Regions from separate parts of the Streptomyces sp. NPDC111744 genome, predicted to be linked through region 1. Evidence: riboswitches for the same ligand, from Rfam matches in the RefSeq annotation. Region 1 holds a riboswitch; the other holds the start of a gene.
What was found. Region 1 has a riboswitch for glycine ahead of gcvT (glycine cleavage system aminomethyltransferase GcvT). Riboswitches for the same ligand answer to the same signal wherever they lie in the genome.

Region 1 (14,333 bases):
GTTGTAGTGCTCGGGGCTCAGGCCCACCAGCTCCAGGAGGCGCTGGACCTCCTTCTTCACGCCGCCCTCGGGCTCCACGCCCTGCAGCCGGAACGGCGCCGAGACGATCGAGCCGATGGTGTGGCGGGGGTTCAGGGAGCCGTACGGGTCCTGGAAGATCATCTGGATGTCGCGACGCAGCGGGCGCATCTTCGCGGTGGACAGGTGCGTGATGTCCTGCCCCTCGAAGGTGACCTTGCCGCCGGTCGGGTCCTGGAGCCGGGTGATGACCCGGCCCATGGTCGACTTGCCGCAGCCCGACTCGCCGACCACGCCCAGGGTCTCGCCCTTGCGCACCTCGAAGTCGATGCCGTCGACGGCCTTCACCGCGCCCACCTGCCGCTGCAGGATGCCCTTCTTGATCGGGAAGTGCTTCTGCAGGCCCTCGACCCTCAGCAGCACCTCCCGGTCCCCGGACGCCTTCTCGGGAGCGGACGCCTGCTGCGGGATGACGGCGTCATCGGTCTTGTTGGTCTCACTCACAGCTTCGGCGCAATCTCTTCGGTCCAGATCCGCGTGCGGTCCTCCGCCGAGAGGTGGCAGGCGGACCAGTGGCCGCCGTCGACCTGCTGCAGCTCGGGGCGGACCGTGCGGGTGACGTTCCCCTTGGGAAGGTCCGCGTACGGGCAGCGCGGGTGGAAGGCGCAGCCCGAGGGGACGTTGATGAGGCTCGGCGGCTGGCCCTTGACCGGGATGAGCCGGTCGGAGGTCTCCCGGTCGATGCGCGGCATCGAACCGAGCAGGCCCCACGTGTAGGGGTGCTGCGGCTTCTCGAAGATCTCGTCGACCGGGCCGCGCTCCACGCACCGGCCGCCGTACATCACCAGCACGTCGTCGGCGATCTCGGCCACCACACCCAGGTCGTGGGTGATGAGGACGACCGCGGAGCCGAACTCCTTCTGCAGGTCGCGGATCAGGTCGAGGATCTGCGCCTGGACGGTGACGTCGAGGGCGGTGGTCGGCTCGTCCGCGATGAGCAGCTCGGGGTTGTTGACCAGGGCCATGGCGATCATGGCGCGCTGACGCATACCGCCGGAGAACTCGTGCGGGTAGCCGTCGACACGCTTGGCGGGCTCGGGGATACCGACCCGGTCGAGCATCTCGATGGCGCGGGTGCGGGCCACCTTCTTGGTGACGTTGTGGTGGACCCGGTACGCCTCGACGATCTGGTCGCCGATCTTGTAGTACGGGTGCATCGCGGACAGCGGGTCCTGGAAGATCATCGCCATCTCGCGGCCGCGCAGCCGGCGTACCTCGTCCGGGGACGCGCTCACCAGCTCCTTGCCGCCCAGCCAGATCTCGCCGGACATCCGGACGTTCTTGCCGCGGGCGCCGAGCCGGTGCAGGCCCATGATGGCCAGCGAGGTCACGGACTTGCCGGAGCCGGACTCGCCGACGATGGAGAGGGTCTTGCCCTTCTCCAGCGAGAAGCTGAGCCCGTCGACGGACTTGACGATGCCGTCGTCCGTCGGGAAGTGCACCTTGAGGTCGCGGACTTCGAGGAAGGCGTCGGGCGTGTGGGACGGCGTGGGCTCGCCCACGGCCGCGCCGGTCTTGGAGAGTTCGGTCACGAGAGCCTCACCCGCGGGTCGGCGGCCGCGTAGAGCAGGTCCACCAGGAGATTTGCGATGACGACGAAGAAGGCGGCGAGCAGGGTCACACCCAGGATGGGCGGCAGGTCGTTGTCGTCGATGGCCTGCACCGCGTACTGGCCGATGCCGTGCAGCGAGAACACGGTCTCGGTGATCACCGCGCCGCCCAGCAGCAGACCGAGGTCCATGCCGAAGACGGTGATGATCGGGGTGAGCGCGGCGCGCAGTCCGTGCCGGACGACGACCGTGCGCTCGCGCAGGCCCTTGGCGCGCGCCGTGCGGATGTAGTCCTCGTTCATCGTCTCCAGCATGCCCGAGCGGGTGAGCCGCGCGTAGATGGCCGAATACAGGAGAGCGAGCGAGCACCAGGCGGGGATGAGGGTGTTGGCCCACTGCGCCGGGTTCTCGGTCAACGGGACGTAGGTGCGGCCGAAGATCGGCCACTGGTAGGTGAAGAGCAGGATCGCCAGGTTGCCCGTGAAGAACATGGGCAGCGAGACGCCGGCGAGGGCCACGCCCATGAAGGTGCGGTCGAAGATGGAGCGCGGCTTCAGTGCGGAGACCACGCCGATCGCCACGCCGGAGACCAGCCACAGGACGGCGGCGCCGAGGGCCAGCGAGAGGGTCACCGGCATCCGGGAGGTCAGCTGCGGCCAGACCGCCTGGTGGGTCTTGAAGGAGTAGCCGAAGCACGGCGCGTCACAGTGCACCGTGGTGGGGCCCAGGTCGTAGGTGGCGCCGGAGACGATCCCCTTGATGAAGTGCCAGTACTGGACGTAGACGGGCTGGTCCAGACCGAGATTGTGCTTGACCGCGACGATGTCCGCCTTCGACGGGCTCTTGCCGATGTACTGCTGCGCCAGCTGATCAGCGGTCTGCCCGGCCAGCCGCGGCAGCACGAAGAAGATGGCGAAGGTGACCGCGGAGACGACCAGCAGCAGGATCACCGCTGCGAGCGTCCGACGGAGGATGTACGAAATCACGGGGATCGGCGCTGGTGCCCGCGGGCCTCTCGGCCCGCGGGCACCAATGCCTTCACCTGCCTTCCGGGGCTGCTACTTCGACGCGACGCCGATGTTGAGGTAGTCGTACTGACCGCTGAAGGCCGCCGTGGAGACCAGGTTGGTGTAGGTGGTCGGGCGGGCCAGCAGGACCTTGAAGTACGTCAGCGGCACCAGGGCGGCATCGTCCATGGTCTGCTTGTCGATCTGCGTGTAGATGGTGTTGCGCGCGGTGTCGTCCTGCGTACCGATCGCCTTGGCCAGCAGGTCGTTGACCGACTTGTTGTCGTACTGCGACAGGTTGGTGTTACCGGACTGGCTGATCGCCTGGCCGTTCAGGATCTGCTGCAGGAAGCCGTAGCCGGACGGCCAGTCGGCACCCCACTGCATCATCATCAGGCCGACGTTCTGCTTGTTGGCGAAGTTCGGGACACCCGCGTAGTCGGTGAAGTACTTGCCCGACGGGTACTGCTTGAGGGTGGCGTTGATGCCGACCTTCTTCAGCGAGTTGATGATCGCCGTGGCGGCGTCGATCTCCTGCGGGCGGTCCGAGCGGGCCGTGATGTTGGTGTTGATCGACGTCTTGCCGCAGGCCTTCAGCTGGTCCTTGGACTTGGCCACGTCGCCCTTGTTGCTGGCGGTGGCGTAGACGTCCGACTTGCTGTAGCCCGGGATGTCCGGCGGCAGCACCGTGGTGGCGACGTCACCGCGGATCGGGCCGCCCTCGGCGGTCTGCACCGAGACCTTGTCGATCGCGTACTCGACGGCCTTGCGGCAGGCGACGTTGTCGAACGGCTTCAGCTTGGTGTTGATCGCCATGTAGACCAGACGGCCGCCGTAGGTGTTGTCCGTGTTGGCCTTCTTGGCGGAGTCGGTCAGCACCTGGGCCTGCGTGGCGGCCTGGACACCCGTGCCGCCGAGGTCGATCGCGTCGCCGGCCAGGACGTCCTTGTCGACCGTCTCGGGGTTCACCTTCAGGTTGACGATGATCTTGTCCGGCAGCTGCTTGCGCAGCGGGTCGGTCTTCGGGTCCCAGTTCTTGTTGCGGACCAGCACGGCCTGCTTGCCGTCCTGGTAGCTCTGGAACTGGTACGAGCCCGAGGACACGATGTTCTTGACGTAGTCGACGCCGTTGTCCTTGGCCTGCGGGACCGGTGCCGTCTGCGGGGCCGAGACCAGGTAGTCGAACTCCTGGAAGGACTGCTTCAGGTGGAAGACGATCGTGGTGTCGTCCGGGGTCTCGATGGACGAGAGACCCTTGGCGCTCTTGTCCTTGTAGGGGCCCTTGTACTTGTCGCCGCCGACCAGGAACTGCTGGAAGTAGTTCGGGCCGAGGGAGAGCACGTCACGCGCGAAGTTGGAGCGCTCGACGGCGTACTTGACGTCCTTGGACGTGATCGCCGTGCCGTCCTGGTACTTCAGGCCCGAACGCAGCTTGTACGTCCAGGTCTTGCCGCCGTCGCTCGGGACGCCCTTGCTCGCGGCAAGGTCCGGGACCAGGGTGTTGCCCTTGGAACCGGGGCCGGGCTCGAACGTCATCAGCGGGCGGGCGTACAGCCGGCTGAAGTTGTACATGTACGCGTAGTACGTGTTACCGGGGTCGAACGAGTCCGGGACGTCGGACAGCTCGTAGGTGACCGTGCCGCCCTTCTTGTCGGACGCGTTGACGACACCCTTGGTAGCCGCGTTGGCCGCGGCGGAGCTGCCGCCGTTGCCGTTCTTGTTGTCATCGGCCTTGCTGCACCCTGCAACCAGCAGGGTGGCGGAGCCGATGGCCGCGATCGCGGCCAGCGCTGACCTTCGCATGATGGGTGGGTTCCCCTCCATTGTCGGAAACTTAATCGGACTCTCGGTGACAGCAGGCGTCAGCGGCTGCGCGGGTCGAGAGCGTCGCGGAGACCATCACCGAGCAGGTTGAACGCCAGGACGGTGATGAAGATGGCAAGGCCGGGCACGATCATGTACTGCGGATCGACCTGGTAGTACGTCACGGCTTCGCGGAGCATGCCACCCCAGGACGCCTGCGGGGGCTGGATGCCGACGCCGAGGAAGCTCAGGGACGCCTCGAAGAGGATGTTGGTCGGGATCAGCAGCGTCGAGTAGACGATGATCGGGCCGACCAGGTTGGGCATCAGCTCACGGAACAGGATGTACGGGCCCCTGGCACCCATGCCGCGGGAGGCGTCGACGAACTCGCGCTCCCGCAGGGCGAGGGTCTGGCCGCGCACGATCCGGCCCAGGTAGGGCCAGTTGAAGAAGCCGATGACGAAGATCAGCACGCTCAGGTGGAGCGGCAGTCCGTTCAGGCCGAACGCGCCGCCCTGGAGGGTGGCGGAGATGGCGATGGCGAACAGCAGGAGGGGGAAGGCGAGGAAGGTGTCCATCAGCCGGCTGATGACCGAGTCGACACGGCCGCCGTAGTAGCCCGCGACGACACCCATGATCGCGCCGATCACGTTCGACAGGATGGTCGAGCCGAAGGCGACCACCAGCGACACCCAGGAGCCCTCCAGGACGCGGGTGGCGATGTCCCGGCCGAACTTCGGGTCCACGCCGAGCGGGTGATCGAGGCTCATGCCGCCCCAGCCGCCGGTCGGCAGCGAGGTGTTGGCGTCGATCAGGTCCTGATGGAAGGCGTTGGGATCGAGGCCGAGCAGGGCCTGGATGGGGCGGGCGAGGATCGCGACGAGAATCAGCAGGACGACAACGATGCCGCCGACCACGGCGACTCTGTCCTTCTTGAACCGGGTCCAGGCGATCTGCCCGAGGGAACGGCCCTCGATCTGACCCTTGCCGACACCTTCCAGCACAGCCTCCGGCTGCACTTCGGATGCCGCTCCGGTGGTCTCGATCGGTGCGGTCACTGTGACCCGACCCCTCTCGCCGGTGGTAACCGGCCTACGCCAGCCGCTGATTGCGGCTTTGTCGACTTGCTCGATCCGAGGTTTAAACCTCGGGCCTGACTGGCGAGTCTTCAGCTTCGCCGCGATCACCCGCCAGATCTGACGGAGAAAGTATGCGCAACCGTGATGCAGTCCGAGGGATTCCGTTATCCGAACGGTAGGTGGCGGGAGTCGGACGGTGTCAATCACCCCAGGAAGGTCGCAATCAACCCTTTTCGCCTTCATCTACGCGCGAAGACGAAAGCCAGCGGGACCGAGGCGGGCCCAAGCCCCCTAGGGGAGGAGAGAGTGACCCATGTCACATCACAGGGAGCGCTCTCCGGTTCACAGTAAGAGGTCACTTTCCTACCCGCCCACAGGGCGGACATTCGACGCAATCACGGATGGGCCGAGTCTAGCGGAAGTGGAATTTGAGCGTCATTTGAGGGTGTTCGCGTGCAGTAATTCGAATCCGCTTGCCAGCCTCAATTTCCGCCAGATAAATTCTTCGCCATCGGCGGAGAGCAAAGCCGCTCACCGACCAAGAATTGCTGGGCGGCGGACATCCGGCACGAAGGACCCGGCGTCCTGCCGGGGAGGCGAGGTCGGTGGGAGATCCGCAAGATGGTCAAGATCAAGGTCGACGGAAGCTACGCGTACAACGTGACCAAGCAGACCAAGAAGGACAACAGCGTCTCCTTCACCCTGCCGGTGGCTGGCCATTCCTACGGCTACGTCCAGCCGAAGGTCCAGTACACCCTTCTCCACCACCAAGTAGGTGGAGAAGCCGAACTGCAGTGTGGTGAAGGTGAAGTCGAACACCGTGGACGCCATCACCGCGTACCCGCTTTTCGCCTCGTGCCAGAGCAAGAATGAGGCCTGCACCCGAAGCCGAAGAAAGAAATCGGCGGAGGCCTCGGCGTACGCCAGAAATCACAGTGGGGCCCGCCCTGTTTCACAGGGCGGGCCCCACTGTTCGCTGGGTCAGTACCGCACGGGCGGATACCCGTACCCCGCCGCCGGGGCCGGGGCGTGTGCCTCGCGGTCGTAGAACGGCCGTGCCGTCGCGCGCATCCACATCACCACCGGGTCGTACTCGTCGGTCATGGCGACCGTCGACACCGGCAGTCCGTCCGGCACCGCCCCGATCGACTGCTGCATCATCGCCCGCACCGAGTCCACGGCCGGCGGCGACGTGTCGTACACGTCGAGCCCGATCGCGAGATACGGCGCCCCGAGCGCCGGCTGCACCCAGGCGCGCCGCAGTGAGCGGATCGCGGGCGTACGGTGGGCGTTCTGCGACAGCAGCGCATAGAACTGGGGGACCTCGATGGCCGGTTCCGCGAGGCGCAGCGGCCCCGCGGGCTGGCGGTCCAGGCCGGTCGCCATCCGGCGCAGGTCCAGCCAGGGGATGCCGACGCCGCCGCCGGGGGCGTGCGGGTTGAGCCACAGGCCGTAGTGGTCGGGATAGAGCGTGCGGGCCACATCGAGGCCGTCGACCACCTCGTACGAACGGTTCCAGCCGCTCGCCGACAGTTCCTGGGCCGAGGTCACGCAGGGGGCGTAGCCGTGACCGTCGACCTCCATGTTCCCGTACTGGGCGTCGGGGGAGCCGGCCTGGCCGTGCCAGAGCAGCATCCAGATCTGGCCGGAGGAGGGCGTGGCGAGGGCGCGGAGGAGTGCCTCGTAGGCGTCGTAGCGCCCGGGGGTTACCTGGCGCAGCATGTGCTCGACCTGTCCGGTCGCCGCGGTGCCGCTGGCGCTCACGTGTTACCGCCCCTTCATTGAGTTGCCCCGCGTTGGAGGTCGCCCCGCGTTTGGAGACAGCTTAAGCGCCAAGGGGGGTGGCGCAGATTGTCCGGCGGCGGGTGCGGGTTCGCGGTGGCCGCCCCGCCTCGGCCCCCTCCTGGCTCGGCTGCCGCTGCGCCGGCTTCTAGTGGCCGTACTGGTAGAAGGGGCGGACGTTCTCCCTCATCCAGTGGCCCACCGGGTCGTCCGCCACGTCCAGCAGGACCAGGTTCACCGGCCACTTCACCGGGACCCTGCCGAGGGCCTTGCCCAGCGCCTCCAGGGGCAGCGCCCTTATGTCCCCCTCCCACCGGGAGAGTTCGATGCCCACGAACATCACGGGGTCCGCCGTCTCGACCGCGGCCAGGCAGCGGCGGGCGGTGGCCACCACGCCGGTCTGCGCGAACTCGGCGGCGGCCGCGGTCAGGAAGTCCATCGGGTCGTCCTGCCAGTCCGGTTCGAAGAGACGGACCCGGCCGCCCGAGGCGGCGCCGTCCAGTTCGGTACGGCCGGACCGGCACAGCTCGGCGACCGCCTCCGGCGGCAGCGGGACGCCCACCACTCCCCCGGGGTTCACGGCGATGCCGACCTGCGGGGGCAGACCGCGGGCGAACTCGACGGCCGGGGCGATCGTGAACGACAGATGGGAGCCGACCACCAGTCGGAACTGCTCCTCGGAGCTGAAGACCGGGACGTACACCTGGCCCTGGATCTCCGTGGTGGGCAGGTCCAGCGAGCCGCTGTGCGGGCCGCCGCCCTCCGGCAGCGGGACCCACAGGAAGCTCCGGCCCAGTACCTCGATGAGCCGGCCCGCCGCCGCGGGGACGCCGAGGGAGGCCGACAGGACCTCCTCCAGCTCGTTGCCGGGCCAACCGCCGTGCGGGTGGGGCTGTGCCTGTGCCGGGAAGTCCGCGGGAATGTCCGCCGGGAAGTCCATCTGCCTACCGCCTGCTGGAAACCACTGCTGCTGAGGCTGAAAAGGCTAGCGGGTGGCTGTGACAATGCCTCACCCTGCGGGGACAAAGCCTCACCCCGCGAGCTTCTCCGCTTGCGGAAAGCCTCACCCCGCGAGCGCTCCGCTGGCGGCAAACCTCACCCCGCGAGCGCCCCGCTGGCGGCAAACCTCACCGCGAGCGCTTCGCTTGCCGGAAAGCCTCACCCCGCGAGCTTCTCCGCCTTCTCGAAGGCGATCCGGCACAGCACGTCAGCCGCGTCCCGGTCCAGGAGCACCGCCGAGCCGACGCCCTGGGGCGGGCCGCCCTTCTCCACCGCACGCACCAGGCGGGCGGCGGCGTGGCGGTGGCGCAGGAAGGCGTACCGGGAGACGCCCCGGCCACGCTCGCGCTGACCGTCCAGTGCCGTGCCCGGCGTCACGTCCAGGAGCAGCAGGTGCAGGGTGCCGTCGCGGCGGCGGGCCTCGCGGGCCAGCCAGTCACGCACCCAGGCCTGGGTACCGCAGTCGTGCACGACCATGCCCTCGCCGGTGCGCAGCGCGCGGCGCAGTCCGGCGTAGTGGGCGAGGCGGACCAGCGGGCGGTAGAGGGTGTACGGCAGGAAGCGGGCCAGGCGGGCGTCCCAGCGGTCGCGGGTGTCCTGGGAGTCGATCCGGATGCCCTGGACGGTGCGGTGCATCAGGGTGGACTTGCCGCTGCCGGGCAGCCCGGTGACCACGACCAGGTCACGCGGGCCGAAGAGCAGGCCGTGCGGGCTGTGTCCGGCCCGGTCGCGCAGATCGCGGACGACCGGTGCGGGGCGCTTGTCACACCGCTCGCGGGCCGGGGCCGTCGGCTGTCCCGGCAGGGTGATGCCCGTCGTCCCGTATGCCGTGGTCCTTGTCACCGTGATCGTCCTCCCCGGGGGTTCAGGAAAGGTTCTCCCCACTTAACGTAAAGAGAAGGTAATGCACGGTGTCTCGCGGTTCCGTCCGCTCCGCGCCACAGCCCTGTTACAAAGCTCCGCCCGGCATGCAATGATGTGCCCGCCAACTGCATACCGGCCGCTTGAATCCGCGCGGGAGAGTCCCCAGCAGTCTTCGCTGGGGCGCCGAAGGAGCAAGTCCCTCCCTTGAATCTCTCAGGCCCCGTTACCGCGCGGGCGAGGCACATCTGAAAAGCGGGCCGCTGTGTCAGTGGCCCCACCCAAGGTGCAAGCCGTGACCACTCGTGTGGTCAGGGCGAACCTCTCAGGTTCCGATGACAGATGGGGAGGACAGACCTCGCCTGTCATGCCCTGGGACCCTTGGGAGACGACCGACCGATGAGCAGTTCCGATTCCGCTGGACTCCGCCGTACCGCGCTCGATGCCGTGCATCGCGCGCTCGGCGCGACCATGACCGACTTCGCCGGCTGGGACATGCCCCTGCGCTACGGCTCCGAGCGCGACGAGCATGTCGCCGTGCGGACCAGGGCCGGGCTCTTCGATCTCTCCCACATGGGCGAGATCACCGTGACCGGCCCCCAGGCCGCCGCCCTGCTGAACCACGCGCTGGTCGGCAACATCGCCTCCGTCGGTGTCGGGCGCGCCCGCTACACCATGATCTGCCGGGCCGACGGCGGCATCCTCGACGACCTGATCGTCTACCGGCTGGCCGACACCGAGTACATGGTCGTGGCCAACGCCTCCAACGCCCAGGTGGTCCTCGACGCGCTGGCGGAGCGTGCCGCCGGGTTCGACGCCGAGGTGCGGGACGACCGGGACGCGTACGCGCTGATCGCCGTCCAGGGGCCCGAGTCGCCGGGCATCCTGAAGTCGCTGACCGACGCCGACCTGGACGGCCTGAAGTACTACGCGGGGCTGCCCGGCACCGTCGCCGGGGTCCCGGCGCTGATCGCGCGCACCGGCTACACCGGCGAGGACGGCTTCGAGCTGTTCGTGAAGCCGGAACACGCGGTGCGGCTGTGGCAGGCACTCACCGAGGCGGGTGAGGGTGTCGGCCTGGTGCCCTGCGGGCTGTCCTGCCGGGACACCCTGCGCCTGGAGGCCGGCATGCCGCTCTACGGGCACGAGCTGACCACCTCGCTGACCCCCTTCGACGCCGGGCTCGGCCGGGTGGTGAAGTTCGAGAAGGAGGGCGACTTCGTGGGGCGCGAGGCGCTCCGGGAGGCCGCCGACCGCGCCGCCGCCCGGCCGCCGCGGGTGCTGGTCGGCCTGATCGCCGAGGGCCGCCGGGTGCCGCGCGCCGGGTACCCGGTGGTCGCCGGCGGCGAGGTGATCGGCGAGGTCACCTCCGGTGCCCCCTCCCCCACCCTGGGCAGGCCCATCGCCATGGCGTACGTCGACGCGGCGCACTCGGCGCCGGGCACGGCGGGCGTGGCCGTGGACATCCGGGGCAGCCACGAACCGTACGAGGTCGTGGCGCTGCCGTTCTACAAGCGCCAGAAGTAGACCCCAGAGGTAGACCCAGAGGAGACACTGAACGCGGCGGCGCGTGACCCTGCGCACATTTCCGCTGCTCACATCTCTTTCCAGCAGTCCTCTTTCACCAGCACTCCCCCGCGTACAGGAGAATTCAGGCCATGAGCAACCCCCAGCAGCTGCGTTACAGCAAGGAGCACGAGTGGCTGTCGGCCGCCGCGGACGGCGTGGCGACGGTCGGCATCACGGAGCACGCGGCCAACGCGCTCGGTGACGTCGTCTTCGTCCAGCTCCCGGCCGTCGGCGACACCGTGACCGCGGGCGAGTCCTGCGGCGAGCTGGAGTCGACCAAGTCGGTCTCCGACCTGTACTCGCCGGTCACCGGTGAGATCACCGAGGTCAACGAGGACGTCGTGGACGACCCGTCCCTGGTGAACTCGGCCCCCTTCGAGGGCGGCTGGCTGTTCAAGGTGCGCGTCGCGGACGAGCCGGCCGACCTGCTCTCCGCCGACGAGTACACCGCCTTCACCGCCGGCTGAGGACCGTAGAGACACCGGCTGAGGAGTCGTAGAAAAAGATGTCCGTTCTGAACACGCCCCTGCACGAGCTCGACCCGGAGGTCGCGGCCGCGGTCGACGCCGAGCTGGAGCGCCAGCAGTCCACCCTGGAGATGATCGCCTCGGAGAACTTCGCTCCGGTCGCGGTCATGGAGGCGCAGGGCTCGGTACTCACCAACAAGTACGCCGAGGGCTACCCGGGCCGCCGCTACTACGGCGGCTGCGAGCACGTCGACGTCACCGAGCAGATCGCCATCGACCGGGTGAAAGAGCTGTTCGGCGCCGAGTACGCCAACGTGCAGCCGCACTCCGGTGCCTCCGCCAACCAGGCGGCCCTGTTCGCGCTGGCCCAGCCCGGGGACACCATCCTGGGTCTGGACCTCGCCCACGGTGGCCACCTCACCCACGGCATGCGCCTGAACTTCTCCGGCAAGCAGTTCGACGTCGTGGCCTACCACGTCGACAACGCCGGTCTCGTCGACATGGCCGAGGTGGAGCGGCTCGCCAAGGAGCACCGGCCGAAGGTGATCATCGCGGGCTGGTCGGCGTACCCGCGCGAACTGGACTTCGCCGAGTTCCGGCGGATCGCCGACGAGGTCGAGGCCTACCTGTGGGTCGACATGGCCCACTTCGCCGGCCTGGTGGCCGCCGGTCTGCACGCGAACCCGGTGCCGTACGCCGACGTGGTCACCTCCACCACCCACAAGACGCTCGGCGGTCCCCGCGGCGGCATCATCCTGGCCCGCCAGGCCTTCGCGAAGAAGCTGAACTCGTCCGTCTTCCCGGGCTTCCAGGGCGGTCCCCTGGAGCATGTGATCGCGGCGAAGGCGGTCTCCTTCAAGGTCGCCGCCTCGGAGGACTTCAAGGAGCGCCAGCGCCGTACGGTGGAGGGTGCGCGCATCCTCGCCGAGCGGCTCACCGCGCCCGACGCCCGCGAGGCCGGTGTGAACGTCCTGTCCGGAGGCACGGACGTCCACCTGATCCTCGTCGACCTGCGCGCGTCCGAACTGGACGGGCAGCAGGCCGAGGACCGTCTCCACGAGGTCGGCATCACGGTCAACCGCAACGCCGTCCCGAACGACCCGCGGCCACCGATGGTGACTTCGGGTCTGCGGATCGGCACCCCGGCGCTGGCCACCCGCGGCTTCACGGCCGAGGACTTCGCCGAGGTCGCGGACGTGATCGCCGAGACGCTGAAGCCGTCCTACGACGCGGCGGCCCTCAAGGCCCGGGTCGAGGCCCTGACGGCGAAGCACCCGCTTTACCCCGGTCTGAACAAGTAGTTCCCTGGTGGGGGCACCCGACGACGTGTGCCCCCACCCCCTTTGGAGGAGTTCCCGTGGCCATCTCGGTCTTCGACCTGTTCTCGATCGGCATCGGCCCGTCGAGCTCCCACACCGTCGGGCCGATGCGCGCGGCCGGCCTGTTCGCACGACGCCTGCGCAACGAGGGGCTGCTGGAATCCGTCGCGTCGATACGCTCCGAGCTGTACGGCTCCCTCGGTGCGACCGGCCACGGCCACGGCACCCCGAAGGCGGTACTGCTCGGCCTGGAGGGCGCCTCGCCGCGCACGGTCGACGTGGAGACGGCGGACGACCGCATCGAGGCGATCAAGAGCACGGGACGCCTGTCGCTCCTTGCCGAACACGAGATCGCGTTCTCCTTCGACGCCGACCTGAAGCTGCACCGCCGGAAGACCCTCCCGTACCACGCGAACGGCATGACCCTGTGGGCGTACGACGCGTCCGGGGCGGAGCTGCTGTCCAAGACCTACTACTCGGTCGGCGGTGGGTTCGTCGTCGACGAGGAGGCGGTCGGCGCGGACCGCATCAAACTGGACGACACAGTCCTGAAGTACCCCTTCCGCACGGGCGACGAGCTGCTGCGCCTGGCGAAGGAGACGGGTCTGTCGATCTCCGCGCTGATGCTGGAGAACGAGCGGGCCTGGCGTACCGAGGAGGAGATCCGCGAGGGTCTGCTGGACATCTGGCGGGTGATGCAGGCGTGCGTCGCGCGCGGGATGTCCCGCGAGGGCATCCTGCCGGGCGGTCTGCGGGTCCGCCGCCGGGCCGCCATCACCGCGCGCCAACTGCGCGCCGAGGGCGATCCGTTGGCACACGCGATGGAGTGGATCACGCTCTACGCGATGGCCGTGAACGAGGAGAACGCGGCGGGCGGGCGGGTGGTCACCGCCCCCACGAACGGCGCCGCCGGCATCATCCCCGCGGTCCTGCACTACTACATCAACTTCGTCCCCGGCGCCGACGAGGACGGAGTGGTCCGCTTCCTCCTCGCCGCCGGCGCGATCGGCATGCTCTTCAAGGAGAACGCCTCCATCTCCGGCGCCGAGGTCGGCTGCCAGGGCGAGGTCGGCTCCGCCTGCTCGATGGCGGCCGGCGCGCTGGCCGAGGTGCTGGGCGGTTCCCCGGAGCAGGTCGAGAACGCGGCCGAGATCGGCATGGAGCACAACCTCGGCCTCACCTGCGACCCGGTCGGCGGCCTGGTCCAGATCCCCTGCATCGAGCGCAACGGCATGGCCGCGGTCAAGGCGGTCACCGCGGCCCGCATGGCCATGCGCGGCGACGGCTCCCACAAGGTGTCCCTGGACAAGGTCATCAAGACCATGAAGGACACGGGAGCCGACATGAGCGTCAAGTACAAGGAGACCGCCCGGGGCGGGCTGGCGGTGAACATCATCGAGTGCTGAGGGAGTAGCTCGCCCATACCGTTGTGCCCGGCCTGTCAGAACGCGGGTGCCGGTCCCAGCGAGCAGCGAGGCCCGCCACGATGAGCAGCCCGCGGGCGGTTGCCTCCGTGTCGGCGGCACAGAGGCCGGCCGAACGGGGCGGAAGGCGTTCGGCGCGGGGCCGTACGGCGTCGGCGGTCAGTTCGGCGACGACGAGCACGATGTCGTCGTGGGGAGCGGGCGGCCGTGCTCGGTGACGTGGCCGCCCGGAGCTGACAATTCACGCGCCCACGCGGATCGCCCGTGCCGATCCGGGGAATAACGGAATACGCAGTTGCAATTCCCGCCCCCCAACTCCTGTCTCCCCCACCGGCATCCAGGGAGTCCCCCACATGCTGCACGGAATCGACGTGAGCGCCTACCAGTCCTCCGCC
Region 2 (14,333 bases), on a different contig from region 1:
CGAGGCGGAACCGGACCGCTCGCGACGGCCCCGCGTCCACACGGGCTGAGCGGCCACTCCGGAACGGACCACGGCGTAAGAACCCCGTCAATAACCGCTCCGTCCGCATAAGAACCCCGTCAGCCGCCGTTCCCTGGCGCCCGCCGGCCCCTACCGTCGGCCTCATGGAGGACAGAAGACGCAGGGGCCGGGCAACCGGCGACCGCACCTGGCGCGGCAGCGCACGCCTGGCGGTCGGGTGTGCCCTCGGCTTCGGCGGCCTGACGTTCCTGGTGGACTGGGACGCGGGCACCCTCACCCCGGTCCGCGCGCTGCTCTGGGTCACCCTGTCGGCCGCCATCCTCACCGTGCTGCTACCCGCCCGGGTCACGGCGGGCCCCGGCTGGCTGGCCGTACGCGGGCCCCTCCGCCGCCGTACCGTCCGTACCGACTCGCTCGTCTACGTCGGCCAGTACGGTGACATCTCCGCCCATCTGGTCCTGTGCGACACCGCCGGCCACCGGCTGGAGCTCGACCCGAACGTCCTGCACGCCAATCCGCTGCTCTGGCACGAACTGGACACCGGCGTGCGCCGCTCCCTGGCCCGCGGGACCCTGCGCCGGGGCACCGAGGTACTCGCCCAGCTCGGCCACGAGATCGACGACACCAACGCACAAGCGGTCCTTAAGGCATCCGGCCTCACCTGACCACGACGGACGCTGCCACATCCGACCGACATCCCACCCGGGCCGAAGTCCTCGGCAGATCAACTGCGGCGGACGTCCTGTCCGCACGCCCCGTTATCGTGACCACATGCAGTCCTACACGATCGGCCAGGCGGCACGGCTGCTCGGCGTCAGCCCGGACACCGCCCGCCGCTGGGCCGACGCCGGCCGGATGACCACCCATCGCGACGAGGGTGGCCGGCGGCTCATCGACGGCACGGACCTCGCCGCGTTCTCCGTCGAACTGGCCAGGGCCGGCACCGTCGAGGAGGACGCCTCCTACACCTCGGTCCGCAACGCCTTCCCCGGCATCGTCACCGCGATCAAGCTCGGCGACGTCGCCGCCCAGGTCGAGATCCAGGCCGGCCCGCACCGCCTGGTCTCCCTGCTGACCCGCGAGGCTGTCGAGGAACTGGGCCTGGAGGTCGGCATGGAGGCCACCGCCCGGGTGAAGTCGACGAACGTGCACATCGATCGCGTCTGACGCGGGCAGCGAAAGTGCTCCACCCGCTGCATCCGGTAGTGCACGGTGTTGACGTGCAGATGCAGCGCCTCGGCGGTCCGCGCCCAGGAGCCGTCGCAGGCCAGGAAGGTCTTCAGGCTGCTCAACAGCGCGGCGGAGGCGGCCCGTTCGCCGGTGAGCAGCGGGCCGAGGACGATCCGGCTGTAGCCCGCGCGGACGTCGGCCGGCACTCCGGTGAGCAACGCCGCCAGGCTGGTGAGCGCGGTGGCGCTCACCCCCGGCGGTCACGAGGAGATTCTGCACATCGCGAGCTACGGACTCGACCAGTGTGTCGATCGTGCGCCGTGCGCAGTCGGATCCGATCGTGGCCCAGGCGCCGGACGGCTGGCTGGTCGGCGAGGGCGCGGCTCTGGCGATGATCGCGACGGGTCCGCCGGGCGGCCATATCGCCGACGCCAAGGCCGCCGTGCTCCGACGGGAGCTTCGATCTGGCCGTCGGCACGGCCGAGTTCGGCAACGGCACCACGACCGTGCACAAGCAGATCGCGGCCGGCGAACTCGCCACCACCGTCGACCGGATCACGATCCGCCACTCCGACACCGATGTCGTACGGCATGACACGGGCGCGTTCGCCTCCACCGGCACCGTGGTGGCGCGCAAGGCCACCCTGCGCGCCTCCCGCCCCCTGACCGACCTGCTCCTGGACTTCACCGCGGCCCAGCTGCGCGTCCCGCGTGCCGACTGCCGACTCGCGCAGGAGGCCGTCCTGCATCCGGGCGGGCGGCTCCCCCTCAAGGAGCTGTACGTCGCCGCCCGTGCGGTCGGCGTCGAGCTCAGTGCCGACGGCCACTTCGGCGGCACCCCGCGCTCGGTCGCCTTCAACGCGCAGTGGTTCCGGGTGGCCGTCGACCCCGGCACGGGCGAGATCCGCATCCTGCGCGGTGCGCACGCGGCCGACGCGGGCAAGGTGATGAACCCGATGCCGTGCACGGGCCAGGCGGAGGGCGGGTCGCGCAGGCGCTCGGAGCCACGCTCTTCGAGAACGTACGGCTGGACGCGCGCGGTCAGGTCGAGACGGCGGTCTTCCGCCGCTACCGGCTCCCGCAGTACGCGGACATCCCGCGTACCGAGGTGCACTTCATGGAGACCGCCGACGCCATCGGGCCGCTGGGCGCCAAGTCGATGAGCGAGAGCCCGTTCAACCCGGTCGCCCCGGCGCTGGCCAACGCGCTGCGGGACGCGACCGGCGTGCGGTTCACGGAGCTGCCGCTGACGCGCGACCGGGTGTGGCGGGCACTGGATGCCAGCCGCCGTACGCCCCGTCCACCCGTATCCCGGTGATGCCGCTGATGTGCCGGGCCCCGCAGCGGTCCTGCGGCAGGACCAGTTGCGGGCCGGCCAGGTCCAGCGGGGTGTCGTCGATGCTGACGGCGAGCAGAACGGGGGCGTGAGCGAAATCCGGGTCGATCTCCGCCCAGGAGAGCAGCGCGTGGTGTCCGTCGGCGCCGGTGACCGCGATCAGGAAGCGCAGGCGGTCCTTGCGCCGGGCGGGGTCGAACCCCGGGCCCGCGTCGCTGAGGACGTCGTACAGCAGGGGTCCGGTGAAGCGGTGGTGCTGAACGCCGCTGGTGGCGCACTCGAAGCTGACCCGCACCCGGTGCTGGGGCCGGCGCAGGAGGTCGGGCACGGTGAGCCGGGCCGGCCGTGCCAGGTCCCCGGTGAGGTCGAGTGCGGCGAGCGTCATGTGCGGCCACCTCCTGGATGACGCTACCCACGGCACACCTCCGTACAAACGCACATGCCAGGATCAAGTCATAAGTGTGCAGCTCATGCGATGTGACAGAAGACTTACGCCTGGCACATGCGGCAGTATCATCTGCTGGCGGCTGATAGACAGGTCGCAGCAGGGCGCGACAGCTTTTCCATCTGGATTCAGAGGAGTTCACTCGTGATGACCCGTTCCGCGCGCCGGACCCGGCGGACGCTCCAGCTGGCCGGTGCCTCGGTCGCGGCCCTGCTGACCCTGGGCGCCTGCTCCTCCTCGAACGACGACTCCTCCGCGTCGACGAAGTCGGACACCTCGTCGTCGGCGTCGCCCAAGCTGTCGGGCTCGATCACCGTGTTCGCGGCGGCCTCCCTCAAGGAGAGCTTCACGACGCTGAAGGCGGACTTCGAGAAGGCGCACCCGGGCACGAAGGTCAACTTCAGCTTCGGCGGCAGTGACACCCTCGCCGCGCAGATCACCAGCGGGGCCCCCGCCGACGTCTTCGCCGCCGCGAGCGCCAAGACGATGGCGACCGTGACGGACAAGAAGGACACCGCCACCACGCCGGCCACCTTCGTCCGCAACCAGCTGGAGATCGCCACCCTGCCGGGCAACCCCGGCAAGGTCGCCTCGCTGAAGGACCTGACCAACTCGTCGCTGAAGGTGGTCCTCTGCGACAAGACGGTGCCGTGCGGGGCCGCGGCGCAGAAGGCCCTGGACGCCAGCAAGCTCAAGCTGACCCCGGTCTCCTACGAGGAGGACGTGAAGTCCGCCCTCAACAAGGTGGTCCTCAAGGAGGCCGACGCCGCGGTCGTCTACAAGACCGATGTGAAGGCCGCGGGTGACAAGGTGGAGGGCGTGGAGTTCCCCGAGTCCGCCGACGCCATCAACGACTATCCGATCGCCCTGCTGAAGAACGCCCCGAACCCGACGGTGGCCAAGGCGTTCATCGCGCTGGTGCAGTCCGCCGAGGGCCAGCAGGTCCTGAACGAGGCCGGGTTCCTCAAGCCGTGACGAAGGTCGACGAGCCGGGCGCCGGAGCCGTCACCGCCACGGGCGGCCCACGGCGCCGGCGCGTCCGGCCGGCGGTCCCGCTACCGCTCCTCCTCCCCGGAGCGGTAGCGCTGGCCTTCCTCCTCCTGCCCCTGCTCGCCCTGCTCCTGCGCGCTCCCTGGAGCAGCCTCCCGTCGCTGCTGACCAGCACGGAGGTGTGGCAGGCCCTTCGGCTCTCCCTGCTCAGCGCGACCGCGGCGACGGCCGTGAGCCTGGTCCTGGGGGTCCCCCTGGCCTGGCTGCTGGCCCGCACGGAGTTCCCCGGCCGAGGCTTCGTACGAGCACTGGTGACTCTCCCTCTGGTCCTCCCCCCGGTGGTCGGCGGTGTGGCGCTGCTCCTCGCCCTGGGCCGTAACGGGGTCGTCGGCCAGTGGCTGGACGACTGGTTCGGGATCACGCTCCCGTTCACGACGACCGCCGTGGTGATCGCCGAGTCCTTCGTGGCCATGCCCTTCCTGGTGATCAGCGTCGAGGGCACCCTGCGCGCCGCCGACCCGCGCTACGAGGAGGTGGCGACGACCCTGGGCGCCTCCCGCTTCACGGCGTTCCGCAGGGTCACGCTCCCCCTCATCGCCCCCGGCATCGCCGCCGGCTCGGTCCTGGCTTGGGCCCGCGCGCTCGGCGAGTTCGGCGCGACGATCACTTTCGCGGGCAACTTCCCAGGCCGCACCCAGACCATGCCGCTCGCCGTCTACCTGGCCCTCCAGAACGACCCCGACGCGGCGATCGCCCTCAGCCTGGTGCTGCTGGCGGTGTCGATCGCGGTGCTGGCGGGGTTGCGGGACCGTTGGATGACACCCTCATGACCAAGCCCGAGCCCACACAACCACCCCACACCCCATCCGCAGCGGCCGACGGCGCACGGCCCCCACTGGGGCCACCCGCACCTGACACCGATATCCGCACCGGTGGTGCGGGTGGGAATCACAACCCGGCCGAGGGCCGGGTACCCCCCGCCCACCCGCGGACCACCGACGGCCTCGATGCCCACCTCGTCGTCACCCGCCCCACCTTCCACCTCGACATCACTCTCACCGCCGCCCCCGGCGAGGTCGTCGCCCTCCTGGGCCCCAACGGCGCCGGCAAAACGACCGCCCTCCGCGCCCTCGCCGGCCTCACCCCCCTCACCGCCGGCCACCTCCACCTGGACGGCACGGAGTTGGACCGCACGCCCCCCGAATCCCGCCCGGTGGGCGTCGTCTTCCAGGACTACCTCCTCTTCCCTCACCTCACGGCCCTCGACAACGTCGCCTTCGGCCCCCGCTGCCAAGGCGCGACAAAGACCGAGGCCCGCGCCCAGGCAGCCGCGTGGCTGGACCGCATGGGTCTCGCGGAGCACACCGGCGCCAAACCCCGCCGCCTCTCCGGCGGCCAGGCCCAGCGCGTCGCACTGGCCCGAGCCCTGGCCACCCACCCCCGCCTGCTGCTCCTGGACGAACCCCTCGCCGCCCTCGACGCCCGCACCCGTCTGGACGTACGGTCCCAACTCCGTCGTCATCTGACCGGTTTCGAGGCCGTCGCGGTACTGGTCACCCACGACCCGCTGGACGCCATGGTGCTGGCCGACCGCCTGATCGTCATCGAGCAGGGCAGGATCGTCCAGGAGGGCACCCCCGCCGACATCGCCCGCCACCCGCGCACCGACTACATCGCGCACCTGGTCGGCCTCAACCTCTACCGCGGCCGGGCCGAGGGCCACCTGGTCAGGCTGGACACCGGCCCCGCCGTCGCCACCACGGAGGACCTCGCCGGTGACGTGTTCGTCGCGTTCCCGCCGAGCGCCGTCACCCTCTTCCGGGACCGCCCCACCGGCGCCAGCGCCCGCAACCTCTGGCGCTGCGAAATCGTCGGCCTGGAGATCCACGGCGACCAGATCCGCGCCGACCTGACCGGCGATCTCCCCCTCGCCGCCGACCTCACCACGGTGGCCGCCGCTGAACTGGACCTGCACCCCGGCGCCGCGGTCTGGGCGACGGTGAAGGCGGCACAGACCCACGCGTACCCGGCGTAGAACCGCACAGAACCGCACACGAGAGGCCCCGCCGAAGCGGGGCCTCTGTGCCGTACCCGTACCGCGGATCAGTCCTCGTACGCGTCCAGCGGCGGGCAGGAGCACACCAGGTTCCGGTCACCGAAGGCCTGGTCGATCCGGCGCACCGGCGGCCAGTACTTGTCGGCGGCGGACACCCCGACCGGGAAGACGGCCTGTTCACGGGTGTATGCGTGCTCCCACTCCCCGCCGAGCGCGGCGGCCGTGTGCGGAGCACCGCGCAGCGGGTTGTCGTCGCTGGGCCACTCCCCCGCCCCGACCTTGTCGATCTCCGCCCGGATGGCGATCATCGCCTCGCAGAAACGGTCCAGCTCACCGAGGTCCTCGGACTCGGTCGGCTCGATCATCAGCGTCCCGGCCACCGGGAAGGACATCGTCGGCGCGTGGAACCCGTAGTCGATGAGCCGCTTGGCGACATCGTCGACGCTCACCCCGGTCGCCTTGGTCAGCGGCCGCAGATCGATGATGCACTCGTGCGCGACCAGCCCGCCGGGCCCGGTGTAGAGCACGGGATAGTGCGGCTCCAGCCGCTTGGCGATGTAGTTGGCGCTGAGCACGGCAACCTGCGTGGCGCGCTTCAGCCCCTCGCCGCCCATGAGCCGGACGTACGCCCACGAGATCGGCAGGATCCCCGCGGAGCCCCACGGCGCGGCCGAGATCGGTCCGACACCGGTCTGCGGCCCGGCGGCCGGCTGGAGCGGGTGGTTCGGCAGGTACGGCGCCAGGTGGGCCCGTACGGCCACCGGACCGACGCCCGGCCCACCGCCGCCGTGCGGGATGCAGAAGGTCTTGTGCAGGTTGAGGTGGGAGACGTCGCCGCCGAAGTGCCCCGGCTTGGCGACCCCGACCAGGGCGTTGAGGTTGGCCCCGTCGACGTACACCTGGCCGCCGGCCTCGTGCACCTGCCCGCAGATGTCCGCGACATGCTCCTCGAACACGCCGTGCGTGGACGGGTATGTGATCATCAGCACGGCGAGCTGGTCGCGGTGCTGCTCGATCTTCGCCCGCAGGTCCTCGACATCGATCTCGCCGTCCTCGGCGGTCTTCACGACGACGACCTTCATCCCGGCCATGACGGCGCTGGCGGCGTTGGTGCCGTGCGCGGAGGAAGGGATCAGGCAGACGGTCCGCTGCGCATCGCCGTTGGCACGGTGGTAGGCGCGTACGGCGAGCAGCCCGGCCAGCTCACCCTGTGACCCGGCATTGGGCTGGAGCGACACCTTGTCGTAGCCGGTGACCTCGGCGAGCCGCTCCTCCAGCTCACGGATGAGCGTCAGATAGCCCTGCGCCTGCTCGGCGGGCGCGAAGGGGTGCAGCTGGCCGAACTCGGGCCAGGTGACCGGCTCCATCTCGGTCGTCGCGTTGAGCTTCATGGTGCAGGAGCCCAGCGGGATCATGCCCCGGTCCAGCGCGTAGTCCCGGTCGGCGAGCCGGCGCAGGTAGCGCAGCATCGCGGTCTCGGAACGGTGCTCGTGGAAGACGGGGTGGGCCAGGTAGCCGTCGCCGCGCAGCAGCGCCTCGGGCAGCGTGTCCTCGGCGACCGCGTCCAGCGTCTCGACGTCGCCCTCGACGCCGAACGCCGTCCATACGGCGCCCAGCTGGGCCCGCGTGGTGGTCTCGTCGCAGGCCATGGAGACGTGGTCCGCGTCCACGAGCCGCAGGTTGACACCGCTCTGCCGGGCGGCGGCGACGACCTCGGCGGCCTTGCCGGGCACGCGCGCGGTGAGAGTGTCGAAGTAGGCGCCGTGCACGATCTCGACCCCGCCGGCCCTGAGCCCCGCGGCCAGGATCGTGGCGTAGCGGTGGGTTCGCCGGGCGATGGCCCGCAGCCCCTCGGGCCCGTGGTAGACGGCGTACATGCCGGCCATCACGGCGAGCAGCACCTGCGCGGTGCAGATGTTGCTGGTGGCCTTCTCACGGCGGATGTGCTGTTCGCGCGTCTGCAGCGCGAGCCGGTAGGCCTTGTGCCCGTCGGCGTCCACGGACACGCCCACGAGCCGCCCGGGCAGGCTGCGCGCGAACTTCTCCCGCACCGCCATGTAGCCCGCGTGCGGCCCGCCGAAGCCCATCGGCACACCGAACCGCTGGGTCGTACCGACGGCGATGTCGGCGCCCAGCTCACCCGGCGAGGTCAGCAGCGTCAGCGCGAGCAGGTCGGCGGCGACGGTGACGAGCGCGCCCAGCCCGTGCGCCTGCTCGACGAGCGGCTTGATGTCGCGTACGGCACCGGAAGCACCGGGGTACTGGACGAGCACCCCGTTGATCTCACGCGAGGCGAGGTCCGCCGGAATCCCGTCGCTGAGGTCCGCGACGACGACCTCGACCCCCGTCGGTTCGGCCCGCGTCCGGATCACGGCGACGGTCTGCGGCAGCGCGTCCGCGTCGATGACGAAGACGCCCTTCTTGTTCTTGCCCATGCGCAGCGACAGAGCCATGGCCTCGGCGGCGGCCGTGCCCTCGTCGAGCAGCGAGGCACCGGAGGTGGGCAGCCCGGTGAGGTCGGCGACCATGGTCTGGAAGTTCAGCAGCGCTTCCAGCCGGCCCTGGGAGATCTCCGGCTGATACGGGGTGTAAGCCGTGTACCAGGCAGGGTTCTCCATCACGTTGCGCAGGATGACGGGCGGCGTGAAGGTGCCGTAGTAGCCGAGCCCGATCATCGAGTCGAGCACCTGGTTCCGGTCCGCCAGCGACCGCAGTTCGGCCAGCACCTCGGCCTCGGTGCGCGCACCCGGCAGTTCCAGGGTGTCGGCGTTCTTGATCACGTCCGGCACGGCGGCAGCGGTCAGCTCGTCGAGCGAGCCGTACCCGACCTGGGCGAGCATCTTGGCCCGGGCCCCGTGATCGGGCCCGATATGGCGCTGCTCGAACGGGATTCCCTGTTCAAGCTCGGAGAGCGGAACACGCTGGGCGGTCATTGCGGAGGCCTCCTGGTCTGACGCGACCTTCGAGGGGTACCCAGGCGGGCACCCCGACGGCCTCCCCCTCTGTCATCTCAACCTGAGAGCTTCGCCGGACGCCCAGGGGATCCGGCTTTCACCGTCGGTGAGAGCGGACGCCGTCGACGCCCGCCCTGCTTTCCAGAGTGACCTCGTCCGTGCGGTACGTGAGCCTGAGAGATTCCGGGGAGGATTTGCTCCTTCGGCGCCTCCGGTCTGCCCGGAGGACTCTCCCGCACGGGGTCAGCAGCCGCTTGCCAGCCTACCAGCGAGGGCAACGCACGGACCTTCGAGTGGCCGCCTCCTTCAATGTGCTCTTTTGTAGTGCTTACGGATGAGTTGCGACCAAGTGGAGGGCCCGTGCAGACCGACATTGATCCGCGCAACCTGATCGGCCGCAAGGCGTTCGACTGCCACGGCACGAAGATCGGCACGATCGACGAGGTCTACCTCGACGACGCGACCGGTGTGCCGGAGTGGGCGGCCATACGCACCGGCCTGTTCTCCCGGGACGCCTTCGTGCCCCTGGAGCCCAGCGAGCTGGTCGAGGGCACCCTCCAGGTCCCCTTCGACCGCGCCCTGATCAAAGATGCCCCCGACTTCGGCGTGGGCCGCCACCTCTCCCCGGAGCAGGAACTTCAGCTCTATCACCACTACGGCCTGGACATGACCGCCCCACCCGCCGACCACCCGGACCACGACTTCGGCAAACTGGCGGGAACCGAGGACGCGGGCGCGTAGACGGCGCGCGCGCCTCTCCAGCCGCGGGCAGTCGTGCCGCTGGGGCGGCACGGGTGGACGCTGGGGATGCCCCCTCTGGGGGAGGCGTCCTGCGAGCGCCGGTAAGCGACCCCCACCTCCGCCCAGCCCTCACCCCGGGTCACGCACCAACCCCGTCCACTGGAATCTCCGGCACCAACGGCAACGGATCCACCGGCTCCAGCTCAGGATCCTCCACCCGGAACGTCCGCACCCGCCCCGGCTCCACCGACCCCGGCGTCTCGAACCGAACCGTCACCCTCCCCAGCCCACTCCCCTGCACCCACCCGTGTCCGTACTCGGCATGCCGGACGTCGTGCCCCGAAGGCCATCTCCGCTCTACGACCACCTCCTGCTCGGCGACCGGCTCGGCCGCGTCCTCCTCCGCCAGGACCTCTGCCGCCTCCCCCGCCGCCTGCGCGAACAGATCCTCCTGTGTGAAGTCGGCCAGCCCCGTCACCCCCACCCCCAGCAACCGCACACCCCCCGTCGTGTCCACCGAGTCCAGCAACCGCGCGGCCGCCTCCCGCACCACCGCCGGATCGTCGGTCGGCCCCCTGAGCGTCTCCGACCGGGTGAGCGTCGAGAAGTCGTACCGCCGTACCTTCAGCACGATGGTCCGCCCCGACAGCCCGGCCCCCCGGAGCCTGCGCACACACCGGTCGGCCAGCCGCTGCACCTCCATCCCCACCCGCAGCCGGTCATGGATGTCCACGTCGTACGTGTCCTCGACGGATACCGACTTGGCCTCCCGCTCGGCGACCACCGGCCGTTCGTCGTGCGCCAGTGCCATCGCGTGCAGCGCATGCCCATGGGCCTTGCCCAGCAGCCGTACCAGCTCGTCCTCCCCCGCCTCGGCGATCTCGTCGACCGTGGTGATCCCGGCCCGCCGCAGATGGTCCCCCGTCGCCGGCCCCACGCCCGGCAGGGTCCGCACCGACATCGGCCCGAGCATCGCCCGCTCCGTGCCCGGCTCGATCAGCACCAGCCCGTCCGGCTTGGCCTGCTCGGAGGCGATCTTCGCGAGCATCTTGGAGGCGGCGAGCCCGACCGACCCGGAGAGCCCCGTGGCCGCCCGTATGTCCGCGCGCAGCTTCTCCCCCACCAGCCGCGCCGACACCGCGTCCCAGGCCACCTCACCCGCCTCCAGGTCGACGAACGCCTCGTCCAGGCTCAACGGCTCCACCAGCGGCGACAGCTCGTGCAGCAGCGCCATCACCTGCTCGCTGATCGACCGGTACAACCCGAAGCGCGGCACGAGATACGCGGCGTTCGGCGCCAGCCTGCGCGCCTGTGCCATCGGCATCGCGGAGTGCACCCCGAACACCCGTGCCTCGTACGAGGCGGTGGCCACCACCCCGCGCGGTCCGAGCCCGCCCACGACCACGGCCTTCCCGCGCAGACTCGGCTTGGATGCCTGCTCCACCGAGGCGTAGAAGGCATCCATGTCGAGATGCAGGATCGTGGGCGCGTTTCTCACATCTCCGATGCTGCACCACGCCACTGACAATGCCCCGGCACGGTTCCGTGCCGGGGCATCACAACAGGCTCAAGGGGCTGAAGGGTGCGGTCCGGGGCGTCAGACCGCGCGGTTGCGACGCCGCGCCAGCTCGTCGGCGGGGTTGGGCCCGACCAGGGTCTCGCCGGTGTCGACACGCTCGCCGTGCAGCTGGGAGAGCGCGCTTTCCACGTCCCGCCAGACCACGCCGACCGCGATCCCGAAGATGCCCTGGCCGCCCTGGAGCAGGGCGTGGACCTCATCGGGCGAGGTGCACTCGTAGACCGTGGCGCCGTCGCTCATGAGGGTCATGCGCTCCAGGTCGCAGAAACCGCGTTCTCTGAGATGGTGCACGGCGGTGCGGATGTTCTGAAGGGACACCCCGGTGTCCAGGAACCGCTTGACGATCTTCAGAACGACGACGTCCCGGAAGCTGTACAGGCGCTGGGTGCCCGACCCGTAGGCGGGCCGCACGCTGGGCTCGACCAGGCCGGTGCGGGCCCAGTAGTCGAGTTGCCGGTAGGTGATGCCGGCCGCCGCACAGGCCGTGGGCCCCCGGTAGCCGATCTCCTCGGTCGTCATGGACGCCGCCCCTCCGCCGCTCGGCACTGCCGTCGGCCGCTGCGGAGCGTGACCGGCAGTGCTGCCGTGAAGCGAGTACGGACCGCTCTCCCCGAGACGGCGTCCCGGGGCACCCCCAGCCGTACCGTCGCCGCTGCTTCTCACGCCGACCTCCGTCCTTGACCTGCCTTCTCGACGGTAGGCAGTCACCAGGGGTGCGTCAACGATCGCCACACTCGGCACGCCGAGTGATAATCACCCTAGGAGTGGTTTCCCGTGCCCCACCGCGGGGAAAGGCTAGCCGAATGCTCTGGCGGTAAAGCGTAGGACGCTCTCAGTGGCCGCTGGCAATTGCCCATGAGTTTCGGCTGTGACCAGCCGTGAACCGGCCCGTCACCGACCTCTTGGGTGACGGGCCGCTCCGGTCTGTCACTGGCTGCTGGTGCCGAAGTCCTCGGGCGAGATCTGGTCGAGGAACTCGCGGAACTTCTCCACCTCGTCCTCCTGCTCGTCGGGGATCGCGATGCCCGCGTCGTCCAGCACCGTGTCGCTCCCGTAGATCGGCGTTCCGGTGCGCAGCGCCAGCGCTATGGCGTCGGACGGACGGGCGCTCACCTCGACACCGCTGGCGAAGACCAGCTCCGCGTAGAAGACGCCCTCACGGAGGTCCGTGATGCGTACTTCGGTGAGCTCCTGGCCGACGGCCTCCAGCACGTCCTTGAACAGGTCGTGGGTCAGCGGTCGCGCGGGGGCCATACCCTGCTGGGCGAAGGCGATCGCCGTCGCCTCCCCCGGCCCGATCCAGATGGGGAGGTAACGGTCGCCTCCCACTTCGCGCAGGAGCACGATCGGTTGGTTGGAGGGCATTTCCACCCGGACACCTACGACATCGAGCTCGTTCACACAGCAACCCTAGGCCGTGCCCGGGACGTTTGGGTAGTCGGGCCCGGAACGCGCGCCCGATCCGGCCTCCGCCCGGGTCCTGTCACGATGGTCACGGCAGCCGCACCCCAAGCGCGGTCTGCACCAGTGCGGCGTGCAGCTTCACCGTGAGCGCCGCCAGTTCCTTCGTACGGGCCTCCGCATGGGCCCTGGTCTGCGGATTGCGGTGCCGCTTGAGCGGGGCCACCACCTGGTCCACCAGGCCCGCCTCACGGTCGGCGGCGGCCTTCATCACCCGCAGATGGCGCGGCTCGATCCCGAACCGGCCCAGCTCGGTCACCAGCGCGGCCACGGTGACCGCCTCGGCGTCGTACACGCCGTCCTCCAGGGGAGCGAGCAGCCCGTACGACTCCCACTCCGCCAGGCAGTTCTCGTCGATCTCGGCGGCCGCGAGCAGCTCGTCCCGCCCGATCCGCGCCACCGAGGGCGCCTCGGGAACCATCGGCACCGCTTCACCGTCCCGCTGCCGCCCCAGCACGGGCGGCTGCACGGCCTCGCCGCGCTCCATGGCCTCCAGGTACTCCCGGATGACCTTCAGCGGCAGATAGTGGTCCCGCTGCATCCTCAGGACGTGTCCGAGACGCTCCACGTCCGCGGCGCTGAACTTGCGGTACCCGGACGGGGTCCGGCGCGGTTCGATCAGCCCCTCCGACTCGAGGAAGCGGATCTTGGAGATGGTGACTTCGGGGAACTCGTCGCGCAGCACGTTCAGCACCGTGCCGATGCTCATCAGCCCGGTTTCCGTGGCGGCGGTGCCGTGACCGGTACCGCCGCTCGGTTTGTGCAGCATGGACCTTCTTCCCTGGGGTCCCCCGGACGAGGCCCGGGGGGTCAGATGCCCTGCCGGCTCGCGTAGAAGACCAGCCGGTACTTACCGATCTGGACCTCGTCACCGTTCGACAGAGCGACCTGGTCGATGCGCTCCCGGTTGACGTACGTGCCGTTGAGGCTGCCCACGTCGGCCACCGTGAACGAGCCGTCCGGCTGGCGGCGGAACTCCACATGGCGGCGCGAGACCGTCACGTCGTCCAGGAAGATGTCGCTCTGCGGATGACGGCCGGCCGTGGTCAGGTCGCTGTCCAGCAGGAAGCGGCTACCCGAGTTCGGTCCGCGGCGCACGACGAGCAGCGCGGAACCGAGCGGCAGCGCGTCGACGGCCGCCTGTGCCTCGGGCGAGAGCGCCGGTGCCTGGGTCTGGCCGGTGACCTCGGCGTCGTAGGCCTCGAGACCGGAGATCGAGATCGTGGACGTCGTCTCCGACGCACGCTCGGGGACGGCGCCCGCGCGCAGCGGAGCACCGCAGTTGGAACAGAAGCGGGCGTTCTCCGCGTTGCGGTTACCGCACCTCGTACAAACCAGGGCCGACATGGACGGATCCTCCTGCCGCGGCTGCCCCGCCGGGGCGTTTGACGCGTACGGGTCGGAGGTAAACCCTCCACCCGCACCTGAGGTTGACGGTTGCCCGAAACCTATGCCGCCGGACTGCGACGGGTCAACTGACCGCGCGCCCTGACCTCCCGAAATGTCACCCCCCGGACCAGCCACCTGGTCCCGGAACAGCGGGCGCTGACCGTCCGCGTCAGGCTGTGCGCGATGGCGAG

Region 2: another riboswitch for glycine. It lies ahead of gcvP (aminomethyl-transferring glycine dehydrogenase); the one in region 1 lies ahead of gcvT (glycine cleavage system aminomethyltransferase GcvT).

Annotation. Positions count from the first base shown of each region.
Region 1 is NZ_JBVKCG010000009.1:30,206-44,538, reverse strand. It holds partial or broken gene ACZ7OO_RS21335 (ABC transporter ATP-binding protein) at 1-522, opposite strand, end outside; gene ACZ7OO_RS21330 (ABC transporter ATP-binding protein) at 519-1,610, opposite strand; gene ACZ7OO_RS21325 (ABC transporter permease) at 1,607-2,614, opposite strand; gene ACZ7OO_RS21320 (ABC transporter substrate-binding protein) at 2,687-4,438, opposite strand; gene ACZ7OO_RS21315 (ABC transporter permease) at 4,498-5,496, opposite strand; gene ACZ7OO_RS21310 (hypothetical protein) at 6,139-6,390, shown strand; gene ACZ7OO_RS21305 (enhanced serine sensitivity protein SseB C-terminal domain-containing protein) at 6,499-7,281, opposite strand; gene ACZ7OO_RS21300 (enhanced serine sensitivity protein SseB) at 7,448-8,239, opposite strand; gene ACZ7OO_RS21295 (AAA family ATPase) at 8,458-9,147, opposite strand; glycine riboswitch at 9,304-9,401, shown strand; glycine riboswitch at 9,402-9,511, shown strand; gene gcvT (glycine cleavage system aminomethyltransferase GcvT) at 9,559-10,686, shown strand; gene gcvH (glycine cleavage system protein GcvH) at 10,818-11,195, shown strand; gene glyA (serine hydroxymethyltransferase) at 11,234-12,496, shown strand; gene ACZ7OO_RS21275 (L-serine ammonia-lyase) at 12,553-13,920, shown strand; gene ACZ7OO_RS21270 (glycoside hydrolase family 25 protein) at 14,292-14,333, shown strand, end outside.
Region 2 is NZ_JBVKCG010000015.1:5,870-20,202, reverse strand. It holds gene ACZ7OO_RS28790 (APC family permease) at 1-49, shown strand, start outside; gene ACZ7OO_RS28785 (hypothetical protein) at 165-686, shown strand; gene ACZ7OO_RS28780 (TOBE domain-containing protein) at 793-1,188, shown strand; partial or broken gene ACZ7OO_RS28775 (PucR family transcriptional regulator) at 1,257-1,397, opposite strand; partial or broken gene ACZ7OO_RS28770 (xanthine dehydrogenase family protein molybdopterin-binding subunit) at 1,438-2,509, shown strand; gene ACZ7OO_RS28765 (molybdopterin-dependent oxidoreductase) at 2,424-2,912, opposite strand; gene modA (molybdate ABC transporter substrate-binding protein) at 3,120-3,947, shown strand; gene modB (molybdate ABC transporter permease subunit) at 3,944-4,792, shown strand; gene ACZ7OO_RS28750 (ABC transporter ATP-binding protein) at 4,789-5,997, shown strand; gene gcvP (aminomethyl-transferring glycine dehydrogenase) at 6,066-8,951, opposite strand; glycine riboswitch at 9,124-9,218, opposite strand; gene ACZ7OO_RS28740 (PRC-barrel domain-containing protein) at 9,333-9,713, shown strand; partial or broken gene ACZ7OO_RS28735 (DNA polymerase IV) at 9,626-11,211, opposite strand; gene ACZ7OO_RS28730 (MerR family transcriptional regulator) at 11,311-11,955, opposite strand; gene ACZ7OO_RS28725 (bifunctional nuclease family protein) at 12,220-12,693, opposite strand; gene ftsR (transcriptional regulator FtsR) at 12,785-13,522, opposite strand; gene ACZ7OO_RS28715 (FHA domain-containing protein) at 13,564-14,333, opposite strand, start outside.